DNA from 4 places in the Micromonospora reichwaldensis genome. Region 3 is predicted to be linked to each of the others. Evidence: riboswitches for the same ligand, from Rfam matches in the RefSeq annotation. Region 3 holds a riboswitch; each other region holds the start of a gene.
The links. A riboswitch is a leader RNA that binds a small molecule or an ion and turns the genes downstream of it on or off. The one in region 3 is predicted to bind cyclic di-AMP.
Positions count from the first base shown of each region.

Region 1 (3,236 bases), on a different contig from region 3:
TCTCGTACGGCGCCGGGATCCACTCGCAGGAGATGTCGTCCGGGCACTCCAGCCCGTCCGGCCGGGCGAGCTTGCGCAGGCGCAGCCGGTCCAGCCAGGAGCGGTCCGGCTGGACCGCCTGGCCGGCCAGCGTGACCCGCTGCCCGTCGTCGGTCACCCGGCTGTCGCCCGTGGCGATGGTGGCGTACACCTCGTTGGCGAAGGCCGCCGCGGCGTCGGCGCTGTCCGCGCCGGAGTACCGGGCCACCGCGCCGTACCAGGCCGCCGGGTCGGTGCCGGCGCCGACCGGGGCACCGATCTCCTTCTGGTACGCGGCCAGCAGCGCCGCGCCGCCCCGGATGTTCGCCGTGACGTCCGTCCGCAGCGACTCCTCGCTGGCGCCGGTCAGCCCGGCGGCGGCGTCGACGGTCCGCAGCGCGGCCTCGGCGGGAGGTGACGCGGCAGGCGGCTCGTGGGCCTCGGCCAGGGACGGGCGGGAGTCGTCGCCGCGCGGGTCCTCGGTGCCCTCGTCGTGGTGCGTGCCGCCGGCGAGGGCGGCGACGTGCTCGGCGTCGGTGAGGTGCATCGGTCCGTAGCCGCCGCTGGTGCTCGGCGTGCCGGCGTTGGTGTCCCAGCGGGACTGCAGGTAGGAGACCCCGAGCAGGACGCTCTCCGGTACGCCGTACTCGGCGGCCGCGGCGGCGTACTGCTGCTGCCGGTCGGTCACCGGCGCTGCCGCGGCGGCGGACCCGGCGGCGGTGAGCGGCGTCGCCGCCATGGCGGCGGCCACGGCGGCGGCCAGCAGGACGCGTCTGCTCCTCGATGTCGCTGACAGGTGCATCAGACCCCCAGTTCGGACGGGCAAAGGTGGGGTCACCTTCGCCCCACCCGCCGCCTCTGGTCAATACCTTTCCGTCAGACACTTCAGAAGGAAGGAAATCTTCGTCGCCCGGGTTGCGGATCCGGCCCGACCCGGGTGGGTACGGAGTGTCACTGCCCGTAGGGTTGCGGATCGATAACGGTCGTCTCTACTCTGGTCATTCGTCGGCCGGTGACATTCCGTCCAACCAGGGCGGTGACGGTCCGACACCGCCGAGTCGCTCCCGAGCGAGCCGGGGACCCAGGTTCCCCGGGGTGAATCCGCAGTCCTGCGGTAGGGCGCCCCTTCCCGCCCGAACCCGTCAGCTAACCCGGTAGGCGGTACGGAAGAAGGAGTACGAAGCCCGGTGGCACACCATGCCCCGCGGCCACCGTCGGCCCGGTCGGCCCTCGCCGACCCGGTGACGGCTGCGCCGCGTCCACGCTGGTACCGCTGCACCACCGCCCTCGCCGCCCTGGCCGCGTTCGCCGTCGTCCTGACCGGCGGCGCCACGGCGGCCCACGCCGAACCGACGGTCGCCGAGATCGAGCGGCAGATCGACGAGGACTGGAACAAGCTCGAACCGATCATCGAACGGCACAACGCCACCAGACAGGACCTGGCTGCCAGGCGGAAGCAGGCCGACGCGCTCGCCGCGCAGATCGGGCCGCTGGAGAAGCAGGTCGACCAGGCGATGGAGAAGGTCGGCGCGCTGGCGGCCCGCGCCTACAAGGGCGAGAACGTCTCCGCCGTCAACGCCCTGCTGGGCAGCCGCTCACCGAGCGAGATGATCGGGCAGCTCGAACTGCTCGACCAGTTCGCCCAGCACCAGCAGCAGGACGTACGGCAGGTCGCCGAGCTGCGCGACCGGCTGGCCGCCAAGAAGGCGCCGCTGGACGAGATGGTCGTCCAGCTCAGCCGCACCGAGGCCCAGCTCGCGGCGAAGAAGAAGCAGATCAACGCCGAGATCGACCGGTTGCAGAAGCTGCGGCTGCGGGTCTACGGCAACGGCGGCGGCGGGCCGCTGCGTCCCGCCCCCTGCCCGGCCGGCTATCCCGGCGGCCCGGCCGGCACCGCCGTGAAGTTCGCCTGCGCGCAGATCGGCAAGCCCTACGTCTGGGGCGCCGAGGGGCCGAACTCGTACGACTGCTCCGGGCTGATGCTCGCCGCGTGGGCGAAGGCGGGGGTGTCGCTGCCGCACAACGCCGCACAGCAACGGCGGGCCACCGCGACCGTCAGCCGGGGCGAGCTGCGCCCGGGTGACCTCGTCTTCTACTACAGCGACCTGCACCACGTCGGCATGTACGTCGGCGGGGGCTGGGTGGTGCACGCCTCCCGCGCCGGGGTGCCGATCAAGATGAAGAAGGTCGACGACGGCCCGATCCACAGCTACGGCCGCCCCGGCTGAGGTGTAAGGAAGGGCACCTTCCTAACGGATTCGGTAGAGGAAGGTGCCCTTCCTAACGCACCGCCGCCGGGTCAGCGGGTGGGCCAGGTGCGCCAGTGCTGCCAGGAGCGGCTCGGGGTCGGGCCGCGCTGCCCCTGGTAGCGCGAGCCGTAGACGGCCGAGCCGTACGGGTGCTGCGCCGGCGACGAGAGCCGGAAGATGCAGAGCTGGCCGATTTTCATGCCCGGCCAGAGGGTGATCGGCAGGTTGGCGACGTTGGACAGTTCGAGGGTCACGTGACCGGAGAAGCCCGGGTCGATGAAGCCCGCCGTGGAGTGGGTGAGCAGGCCGAGTCGGCCCAGTGAGCTCTTCCCCTCCAGGCGGCCGGCGAGCTGGTCGCCGAGCGTGATCACCTCCAGCGTCGAGGCGAGCACGAACTCGCCCGGGTGCAGCACGTACGGCTCGCCCTCGGGCACCTCGACCATCGACGTGAGGTCGTCCTGCTGCTGCGCGGGGTCGATGTGGGTGTAGAGGTGGTTGTTGAAGACCCGGAAGAGCTTGTCCAGGCGTACGTCGATGCTGGACGGTTGCACCAGCGCGGGCTCGAACGGCTCCAGCGCGAGCGTTCCCGCCTCGATCTCGGAGGCCAGGTCGCGGTCGGAGAGCAGCATCCGCACACCTTAGCGACCGACACGCGTGACCTGCGTGTCGGAGTGCATCTTCGTACAATTGTTCGATAGAATGCCGGCATGGCTTCCTGGTCCGAATTCGCCGCCGACGAGCCCCGCCTCGCCGACGGGATCCGCCTCCTCATGCAGCAGTACGGGCCGGGCTTCGGCTACCTGGCCACCGTCCGCGCCGACGGCGGTCCCCGGGTGCACCCGGTCTCCCCGGTGATCACCGACGAGGGGCTCTTCTGCTTCGTCGTCGACTCGCCCAAGCGGCGCGACCTGGAGCGCGACGGCCGCTACGCGCTGCATTCGTTCCCGCCCGAGGAGAGCGACGACGAAG
Region 1 covers NZ_JAVRFL010000001.1:312,254-315,489, forward strand. The annotation lists gene RM555_RS01480 (N-acetylmuramoyl-L-alanine amidase) at 1-820, opposite strand, end outside; cyclic di-AMP (ydaO/yuaA leader) riboswitch at 1,060-1,193, shown strand; gene RM555_RS01485 (C40 family peptidase) at 1,206-2,246, shown strand; gene dcd (dCTP deaminase) at 2,318-2,896, opposite strand; gene RM555_RS01495 (pyridoxamine 5'-phosphate oxidase family protein) at 2,975-3,236, shown strand, end outside.
Region 1: another riboswitch for cyclic di-AMP. It lies ahead of RM555_RS01485 (C40 family peptidase); the one in region 3 lies ahead of RM555_RS17765 (C39 family peptidase).

Region 2 (3,236 bases), on a different contig from region 3:
TCGGCCGGTGGCCCTCCGGATTCCGCACCGCCCGCCCCGCGCGCCCCGCCGGGCGGCGGCCCCGCCCACCCGCGACCGGGCGGGGGCCCAGGACCGCGGTACGTGACCGCAGCGCCTCCCGGAAGCGATCCCCGTCCCGGCCACGCGGCGACGGGTGAACCGACCGGCCCCGCCGGCACGTACCCCGCCCTGGATTCGTAGGGAGACACTCGATGGGCGCCGACCACACCCGTCCCGCTCCGTCCGCCCCGCCCGGGGTGCGGCGGATCCTCGTCGCGACGGTGGTGCCCCTCTTCGTCGCCACGCTGATCGCCGCCCTGGTGCTCTGGCCGTGGGACGCGCCCGACCCGGCGACCGGCACCGACGCACCCCGCTACCACGGCACAGTGACCCGGGTGGTGACGGAGCCGTGCCCGCCCGCCCCGGAGGCCCCGGAGGGGAGCCCCGACGCGCCGCAGGGCCCCTGCGGCACGGTCACCGTACGGGTGCAGGACGGCCCCGACGCCGGCCAGCAGGTGGAGACGCCGGTGCCCGCGGGCCCCGGCGCGCCGACCGTCGCCGTGGACGACGAGATCATCCTGGTCGAGCTCACCGACCCCGCCGACCCCACGGCCAGCACCTACAACATCGCCGAGCACCAGCGCGGCAAGCCGCTGGTCTGGCTGGTGGCGCTCTTCGCGGCCGCCATCGTCGCCTTCGGGCGGTGGCGCGGGCTGGCCGCGCTGGGCGGCCTGGCGGCGAGCTTCGCCATCCTGCTGACCTTCGTGCTGCCGGGCATCAGCGCCGGGAACCCGCCCCTGCTGGTCGCGGTCGTCGGCGCCGCTCTGATCATGTTCGTGGTGCTCTACCTGACCCACGGCGTGACGGCGCAGACCTCGGTCGCCGTGCTCGGCACGCTGGGCAGCCTGGTGCTGACCGGTGTCCTCGGCACGATCGCCACCGCCGCGACCCACCTGACCGGGTTCGGCTCCGAGGACGCCACCACGCTGTCGATGTACCAGGCCGACGTCGACCTGCACGGGCTGCTGCTGGCCGGGATCATCATCGGCTCCCTCGGCGTGCTGGACGACGTCACGGTGACCCAGGCCGCCACGGTCACCGAGCTGGCGCACGCCAACCCCGGGCTGTCCCGGACGCAGCTCTACCGGGCGGCGACCCGGGTCGGCCGGGCGCACATCGCCTCGACGGTGAACACCATCGTGCTGGCGTACGCCGGCGCCTCGCTGCCGGTGCTGCTCCTGCTGACCGCCGACTCGCGGGCGGTGACCCAACTTCTCACCAGCGAGTTCCTCGCCCAGGAGATCGTCCGCAGCGCGGTCGCCACCCTGGGCCTGATCGCCGCCGTGCCGCTGACCACCGCGCTGGCGGCCCTGGTGACCACGGCCGGCCGACGCGGCGGGGACGCCACCGACCGCGCCGCGCCCGCGACCGCGCCGACGCCCCGGCCGGCGACCGACCGGTCCGAGGCGCTGGAGGCCCTCAGCGGGCCGCGTGGAGACACGCCGGCCGCCACGCCCGCCGGATGGCCCGACGGGGGCAGAAGTACGGACACCGCATGGTGACGCTCCTCAGCGTGACCGAACAGGACGTCCGGGCTGATAAACGCATCACTGGTCACCGTCCGCCATTACGAAATAACGCATTTAGTCGGCTTAGGGACGTAGATCCCCGGGAGCGTTCTCGGGTAACCTCGCTGCCGGTCACCGCCGAAGGCGCGCAGCGGCGCCTGCGGTGCCGCCGCCCAATCGCCGCGAGGCGAACCGGGGACCCAGGTACGTGGGGTGAATCCGCGCCAGCGGTAGGGGCCACTTCCGCCCCGAACCCGTCAGCTAACCCGGTCGGCGGTCGACGGAAGGGAAAACTGTGACGGCACCCCTACGCCGCTGGTTGACGCCCGTGGTGGCCGTACTCGCCGCCCTGGCGGTCTTCGCCGGACCTCTCCCGGCGGCGGCCGCGCCCACCCCGCCCAAGCCCTCCGGGCACGGGGACGACGAGCCCAAGCTGCTCGACGACCTCATCGAGGCCCGGAACCGGTCCTTCGTGCAGGCCAAGGCGAAGCTGGCGAAATCGAAGAAGCGCCAGCTCGAACTGGCCCTGGAGGTCTCCCGGGCGCAGGCCGAGCTGAACGCGCTGGCCCCCCAGGTCAGCCAGATCGCCGCCCAGTCCTACCGCACCGGGCGGATCGGCGCGGTGTCCATGCTGCTGGACACCGCCAGCCCCGACTCGTTCGTCAAGCGCGCCGCCGCCCTCGACGAGCTCAATCTGGTCAACTCCAAGAAGCTCGCCGAGGTTAACGCGGTCAAGGACCGCGCCGAGCAGGCCAAGCTGGCGCTCGACACCGAGGTCCGCGAACAGCAGAAGCTGACAAACGAGATGGCGCGCGGCAAGCGGGAGGCGGAGAAGGCGCTCGCGCTGGTCGGCGGCAGAGGGCTGACCAGTGGCAAGGTGGTCGCCACCTCGCCGGTGGCGAAGATCGCGCCGGGACGGACGGCCGACGGCGACTGGACCCCGCTGTCAGCCACCGAGGACGACCCCACCACCTCCGGCCGCATCACCGCGCGCACCCTGCACATGTACAAGGAGGTCAAGCGGGCCGGCTTCAACCGGTTCGTCGGCTGTTACCGCCCCGGCGGGCCGTACGAGCACCCGAAGGGCCGGGCCTGCGACTGGTCGCTGCAGAAGAGCGGCTTCTCCCCCTGGCACAACGACGACACCTACATGTACGGCAACAACCTGACCGCGTTCCTGGTCCGCAACGCCGACCGGCTCGGCATCTACTACGTGATCTGGAACAGACAGATCTGGTTCCCGGCGACCGGCTGGAGTTCCTACAGCGGTCCGTCGAACCACACCGACCACGTCCACGTGTCACTGCTCTAGCCGGGACCACACGTACACAGAGGGCCGCCCCGCCGGACGCGGGAGCGGCCCTCTGCCGTCATGCGGGCCCGCCGCGACGACCTGCCGGGCGGGCGGAGTCAGGCGAGCGCGGCGCTGGCCGCCGCCTCCGGCGCGTCGGCCGTGCGGGCGGGCACCTCGGCCACCGTCCGCACCTCGCCGGCGGTCAGCCGGTACGACATGCCGACCACCCCGCAGCGGCCGGCGGCCACCTCCGCGGCGAGGACGGCGGAGCGGCCCAGCATCGCCTCGACGGTGTGCGCGATGTGGATGTCGACGATGCCGTCGATGTCGTCCACGCCCTCGGCGGCGGCCCGGCGCAGGCTGGGCACCACGGC
Region 2 covers NZ_JAVRFL010000004.1:135,983-139,218, reverse strand. The annotation lists gene RM555_RS04415 (YibE/F family protein) at 213-1,562, shown strand; cyclic di-AMP (ydaO/yuaA leader) riboswitch at 1,729-1,860, shown strand; gene RM555_RS04410 (coiled-coil domain-containing protein) at 1,864-2,880, shown strand; gene RM555_RS04405 (carbonic anhydrase) at 2,979-3,236, opposite strand, start outside.
Region 2: another riboswitch for cyclic di-AMP. It lies ahead of RM555_RS04410 (coiled-coil domain-containing protein); the one in region 3 lies ahead of RM555_RS17765 (C39 family peptidase).

Region 3 (3,236 bases):
TCGCGCTGAGCCGTGCCGCCGACTTCGCCCGGCCGGGCCTGACCGGCACCTACCTGGGCGTGTACGCCTCCGCAGGGGGACTCGTCGCCGCTGGCGGCAACACCGTCATCGGCTATCTGACGGACCTCGGTGAACGCTGGCACCTGCCCGCCCTCCCCTGGCTGGCACTCGCCCTCCTCGCCGCGGGTTCCGCCGTCGCGATCACGGCGATCCGACCACCACGCGTCCGGGACCAGGGCGAGACCGGGCACGGGGAGGTGCCCGCCGCACGCCCCGAGGCACCGGCGGCCGCCGGCTCTTGATCGTCGGCCACGTCCCCCGCCGCGCGGCCCCGGGACGGCAGACGGATCAGCGGTACGGCTCGACGAGGTCCAGGACCGCCTCGGGGGCCTCGACGTGGGCGTTGTGCCCGAGGCCGGGCAGGACGGCGACCGGCACCCCCAGTTCCGTGAGCTGGGCGTCGGTGACCATGGGGTCGTGCTCGCCGCGGGCCAGCAGCACGGGCACGTCGGTCGCCGCCAGCAGGGCGGGCAGGTCCGGCGCGCCCACGCCGAACGCGGCCGGATCCATCGCCAGCCGCCAGCGGCCGTCGACCTGCCGCAGCCCCGCCTCCACGACGGGATGGTCCGGGGCGAAGAGCCCGGTCAGGCCGGCCACCCGCAGGTAGCGGCGGGCCGCCTCGTCCCGGCTGGCGAACCAGGTCACCGGCCGGGCCGCCAACTCACCTGCCTTCGCCAGCTCCGCCGGCGACCAGACGGCCTTGATGCCGAGCCCGACCACGGCGTCGACGGGCAGCCCGGCGCTGCGGGCGGCCAGCGCCAGCGCGACCACCCCGCCGAGGGAGTGCCCCAGCACGACGAGCCGGTCCCCCGCCGCGAGCCCCGCGGCGATCCGCGCGGCCAGCCCCGGGAACGAGTACTCCGGCAGCGGCGGCGACCAGCCGTGGCCGGCGAGGTCCGGTGCCAGCCACCGCCCCGCCCACCGACGCTCCAGCAGCGGCGCCCAGGGCAGCCACACGTCGCCGGTCGCGCCCATGCCGTGCAGCAGCAGGAGCACCCGCCGGCCGTCCCGGTCACCCGACTCATCGACCATGGGCGCAGTGTGCCACCCACCGGACGCCGGGGGCGAGGGCCGTGACCCGGACACGACATCGGGCGCCGACCCCCGCGTAGGGGAGCCGGCGCCCGACGGGGTCGCTCAGGCGGAGTAGCCGCGGGTGGCGGCCCAGTTCGCCAGGGCGATGGTGCTGATCCAGTACGAGGCGGTCGCCGGGTTCGCCGAGTCGGCGATCTTCACCAGCCGCCCCTCGTCCTGGTAGCCGACCACCGCGACGTAGTGGCCGCCGGGGAAGGAGTGCCAGCCGCCGTCGGTGTCGGTGGCGCTGCCGGCGACGTTGACCACGACGCCCCGCCCGTCGGCGATGGCCGCGACGACGTCGGCCTGGAGCCGGTCCATCTGGGCCGGGGTGGCGGCGCCACCGGGGATCATCCGGGTCCGGTACGGGTCGCCCTTCACCGTCGCGTTCAGCACGCGGGTGGTGTCCTGGGCCGAGTCGGTGCCCATCTGGTCGGTGCCCAGCTGGGCGCCGAGGGCGTCCTGGCTGCGCGCGATGCCGGCGGCGCTGAGGGCGTGCCGGACGGCCGCCGGACCACAGTTGTAGAAGGTGGTCTGGGCCTGGTAGTCGTAGTCCAGGCTCTTGGCGGCCGGAGGCTTCGGCGGCGCCGGCTTGCGGGTCAGGTCCGGGTCCGGGGCGGCGCTGGACGCGCTGGCCGACGGGGCGGCGCTGGACGCGGCCGGGGCGGCGCGGGACGGGGCGGGCGCGACCCGGGTCTGGCTGCGCGAGGCCGCCGCGTCGTCCCGCAGTTCGGTCGCGGCCACCGGGGCCTGCGCGGCGGCGGGTGCCTCGTCGGCTCCGGCCAGCAGCGCGCCCGTGCCCGACGCCAGCACGAGCGCCGCGGCGGACGCGGCGGCCAGCTGGTACGGACGCTCGGACGTGAGGCGACGCAACTGTCGCTTGAGGTGGTGCTTCACGGTTTCCTCCACGGGCTCGGGGGTGAGCGGCCGTCGGTCCGCGCCGAGGGCAGGGCGGACCGACCGCGCGGACGGGCGTCCGGGCGGGTGGTGGGCCACTCAGGGGATGCGCCCGGGACGCCGGGCGACGGACGGTGACCGGTGGGTCAGCTCAGGACCTGCGGGCGGACGAGCGCGATCACCGCGGCGCCGTGGAGACGGCGGCACAACCGAGGGGTGTACGGGTGTGGCATGAGGATGGAACTCCTTCCGACACCGCCGACCGGGTTAGCTGACGGATTCGGGCGGGAAGAACGCCCTACCACGGGCCAACGGCCCACGGATTCACCCCAACGAGCACTGGGTCCCCGGTTCGTCGTTCACGATTAGGCGGGTCGGCGCGGCGTCGCCTCTGGCGATCGGGTACCGCACCGGACGCGCCGACATTACTGGCCGGTCCGCGCCCTGCCAACCCCGTCCCACCTGCCTAAACCTTGATCGGGAGACAATTTTTGCGGGCACTTCGCCACTGACGTGACTCAATGGGACGACCGTTTCTGCGCGCACCTCCGGGCGACAACGGGACAAGTGGCGGACATCGGCGCCGAAACCCCGGCGGGATTCGGCCCGGACGCGCCCGATGACCGGTTCGCCGACGTGGTGACCGGCGTCACCGAAACGGTCGGGATTTCGTCGGCGGACACTCCGACCGCCGGGGCGCTCAGCGCGAGTCGGCGTACGTCGGTCGGTGGTCGTCCTGCGGGCCGGCGGCCCGGGGGCGCGGCACGGCGCTGCCCCGATCCCCCGGCGCCGCCCCGGGGCCGCCGGAGTCCTTCCCGGCGCCGTCCCCGTCCCGCGGCGTCCGGGCCGGCCTGCGCGGGGTGAGCAGCCGCATCATCGGCGTCTCGACGAGACGGTGCAACAGGCCGGCCAGGGCCAGGTTGAACAGCAGGAAGCCGAGCACCACCGCCGGTCCCCACCAGCCGGTGAAGCCGACGCCCCAGTCGCCGGTGAGCCGCAGGACGGTGATCATCACGAGGACGTGCACCAGATAGAAGGCGAAGGAGACCTCGCCCAGCCAGACCATCGGCCGGGACCGCCACGGCGAGCGCCGCCCGCGCACGTCCGCGTCCGCCGCCGCGGCGATGACCAGGATGTACGCCACCGAGAGCAGCGCCGCCCACAGTTCGGCGCGGACCCACTGCGCGGCGACCACCCAGGTCGCC
Region 3 covers NZ_JAVRFL010000020.1:7,755-10,990, reverse strand. The annotation lists gene RM555_RS17775 (MFS transporter) at 1-302, shown strand, start outside; gene RM555_RS17770 (alpha/beta fold hydrolase) at 349-1,092, opposite strand; gene RM555_RS17765 (C39 family peptidase) at 1,198-2,043, opposite strand; cyclic di-AMP (ydaO/yuaA leader) riboswitch at 2,273-2,413, opposite strand; gene RM555_RS17760 (acyltransferase family protein) at 2,732-3,236, opposite strand, start outside.

Region 4 (3,236 bases), on a different contig from region 3:
GCACGTGGTCGTCGACGAGTCGCAGGACGTCTCGCCGATGCAGTGGCGCATGATCGGCCGGCGGGGCCGGCTGGCCTCGTGGACGGTGGTGGGCGATCCGGCGCAGACGGCGTGGACGGGGGATCCCGAGGAGCTGACCCGGGCCCGGGACCAGGCGTTGGGCCGGCGCAAGCGGCACCACTTCACCCTCACCACGAACTACCGCAACTCGGCGGAGATCTTCGCGGTGGCGGCGGCCGAGATCCGCCGGCTGCACCCGGACCTGCCGCTGCCCCGGGCGGTGCGCTCCACCGGCGTCGACCCGGTCGCGCTGTCGGTGCCGCCGGCGGAGCTGGAGGCCGCGGTGGTGGCGGCGGCCGGCGCGCTGCTCGCCGACGTCGAGGGCACCGTCGGGGTGATCACGCCGGTGCCGCGCCGCGACGAGGTGGCGGGCTGGCTGGGCGGGCTCGGCGCGCCACGTTTGCAGGTGGTGACCAGCCTGGAGGCCAAGGGCATGGAGTACGACGGGGTCGTCCTCGTCGCCCCGGGCGAGATCCGGGCCGACCCGGGGTCGGGGGTGCGGACGCTGTACGTGGCGCTGTCCCGGGCCACCCAGCGGCTGACCACCGTCGACCCGATCGGCTGAGCCGCCGTTACTTGCATACATAGCGATGTGAACATAGATTGAACGCGAATCCGGACGCCTGACGGAGGGTGGGCGCGTGGGCGCAGGTCATGACCACCATCACGGGTCGGTGGCGAATGCCGCGCACCGCCACCGGGGCCGGCTCTGGGCGGCGTTCGGGCTGCTCGCCGGCCTCATGGTGGTGGAGGCGGTGGCCGCCTTCCGCACGGGCTCGCTGGCCCTGCTGAGCGACGCCGGGCACATGTTCACCGACGTGCTCGGCATCGGCATGGCGCTCGCGGCGATCGCCGCGACCCGGCGGGCGGGCGCCGACCCGCAGCGCACCTTCGGCCTCTACCGGCTGGAGGTGCTGGCCGCACTGGCCAACGCCGTCCTGCTCTCCGGCGTCGCGGTCTACGTCGTGATCGAGGCGGTGCGCCGCTTCGGCGACCCGCCGGAGGTGCTGGCCGGCCCGATGCTGGTGGTCGCCGCGCTCGGCCTGCTCGCCAACATCGGCGCCTTCGCGCTGCTGCGCTCCGGGGCGAAGGAGAGCATCAACGTCCACGGCGCGTACCTGGAGGTGCTCGGCGACCTGCTGGGGTCACTCGGCGTGATCGGGGCCGCGCTGCTGATCGCCACCACCGGCTGGTGGTGGGCGGACCCGCTGGTGGCGGTCGCGATCGGGGTGTTCATCCTGCCGCGCACCTGGCGGCTCGGGCGGGCCGCCTTGCGCATCCTGGTGCAGGCCGCGCCGGAGCACCTCCAGGTGACCGCGGTGCACGACCGGCTGGCCGCCGTGCCCGGCGTCGCCGAGGTGCACGACCTGCACGTCTGGACGCTGACCTCCGGGATGGAGGTGGCCTCGGCCCACCTGACCATGGCACCCGGCGCGGAGGTCGGCGCGGTGCTGGGCGCCGCCCGGGCCGCGCTGCACGACGACTTCCACATCGAGCACGCCACGTTGCAGATCGAGCCCGGAGCGTCGCGCGGGGCCTGCGGGTCGGTTGAGTGGTAATGAGGACAACCTTAAATCTGGGAGAGTATTGTGCGCTTATGCCGGATTTGACTGTTAGTGGGCGTACACCCTGCGTCACCTGCGCTGCATCAGTCACACCGGCACCGGTAGGCTCGGCTTCGGCCTCCGCCAGGCGGCACCCACCGGTGCCGGCGGTGGCCGCCGCCTAATCGCCCGGCGGGGCGAACCGGGGAACCAAGTTCGTGGGGTGCATCCGCGTCAGCGGTAGGGATCTTCCGTCCCGAACCCGTCAGCTAACCCGGTCGGCGGCTGACGGAAGGACACGTGTATGCCAGTGATGGCACCTGTACGACGACGTGCCGCCCGGACGGCGGCCCTGATCGCCACGATGCTCGCCCTCGGCGCCGCGGTGGCCCCGGTCACCGCCGCCCCGGCGGCGGCCGCCACCCGGACCGGCCTGCTCGCCGCGGCCCCCGGCCAGGACGAGGAGGGCGGCACCCCCGCCCTGCGGGCCCAGTTGGAGGCCGCCAGCAAGGGCTACCTCGACGCCAAGCGCGCCCTGGACACGTCGGCCAAGCGGCAGCAGCAGCTCGCCGCGCAGCTCAAGACCACCGAAGTCGAGCTGGCCGCGCACACCGCCAAGGTTGGCGAGATCGCGGGGGCGGCCTACCGCACCGGCCGGCTCAGCGTGGCGTCCGCCCTGCTCAACAGCAGCTCGCCGGACGGCTTCATGGACCGCGCCGCCGCCCTCGACGCGGTGGCCGCCAAGGAGGACCGGGCCCTGCGCGAGCTCCAGGAGACCCGGGACCAGTCCACCCGCACCAAGCTCGCCCTGGACGGCGAGATCCGGGAGCAGCGCAAGCAGGTCACCGTGATGGCCAAGCGCAAGGAGCAGGCCGAACGGGCGCTGACGGTCGCCAACCGCGAGCAGCAGCAACAGCGGCAGCAGTCCACGGGGGCGGGCACCTCGCCGGGCGGCACCTCCAGCAAGACGGCGAAGGCCGCCCCGCGCAACTCCGACGGCTCCTGGCCGCGCGAGTCGTGCAGCGTCAACGACCCGACCCCCGCCAACGGCTGCATCACCCCGCGCACCCTGCACGCGCTCAACCAGGCCAAGGCGGCGGGCTTCACCCGCTACGTCTCCTGCTACCGCCCCGGCGGCTCGGGCGAACACCCGAAGGGCCGGGCCTGCGACTTCGCGGCCCAGAAGGGCGGCTTCGGCGGCGACGCCACCGGCGGCGACCGGACGTACGGCAACAACCTGTCGGCGTACTTCGTGCGCAACGCCGACCGGCTCGCCGTGCTCTACGTGATCTGGTACAGGCAGATCTGGCTGCCCAGCAGCGGCTGGAAGTCGTACAGCGGGGCCAACGGCGACCCGTCCAGCGACCACACCAACCACGTGCACCTGTCGGTCTACTGACGCCCGCGCCCCGGTGCCCCGCCCGTCGCGGGTCACCGGGGCGCGCCAGCGTCCGTCGCCTCCGGCCACTGCCGGCCCGTCCGGTGGTCAGTCGGCCGGCGACCCGGGCGGGCTCGTGTCGAGGGCCGTGGCGAGGCGGGCGGCCAGCTTGAGGTGGGCGGCGCGGGCCTGGCGGAACGCGTAGCCGAAGAGCGGCGCGGGCGCGGCGAGGGTGATCTCGACCTCGATGCGGA
Region 4 covers NZ_JAVRFL010000012.1:118,580-121,815, reverse strand. The annotation lists gene RM555_RS12600 (HelD family protein) at 1-625, shown strand, start outside; gene RM555_RS12595 (cation diffusion facilitator family transporter) at 702-1,619, shown strand; cyclic di-AMP (ydaO/yuaA leader) riboswitch at 1,773-1,904, shown strand; gene RM555_RS12590 (coiled-coil domain-containing protein) at 1,918-3,003, shown strand; gene RM555_RS12585 (SRPBCC family protein) at 3,091-3,236, opposite strand, start outside.
Region 4: another riboswitch for cyclic di-AMP. It lies ahead of RM555_RS12590 (coiled-coil domain-containing protein); the one in region 3 lies ahead of RM555_RS17765 (C39 family peptidase).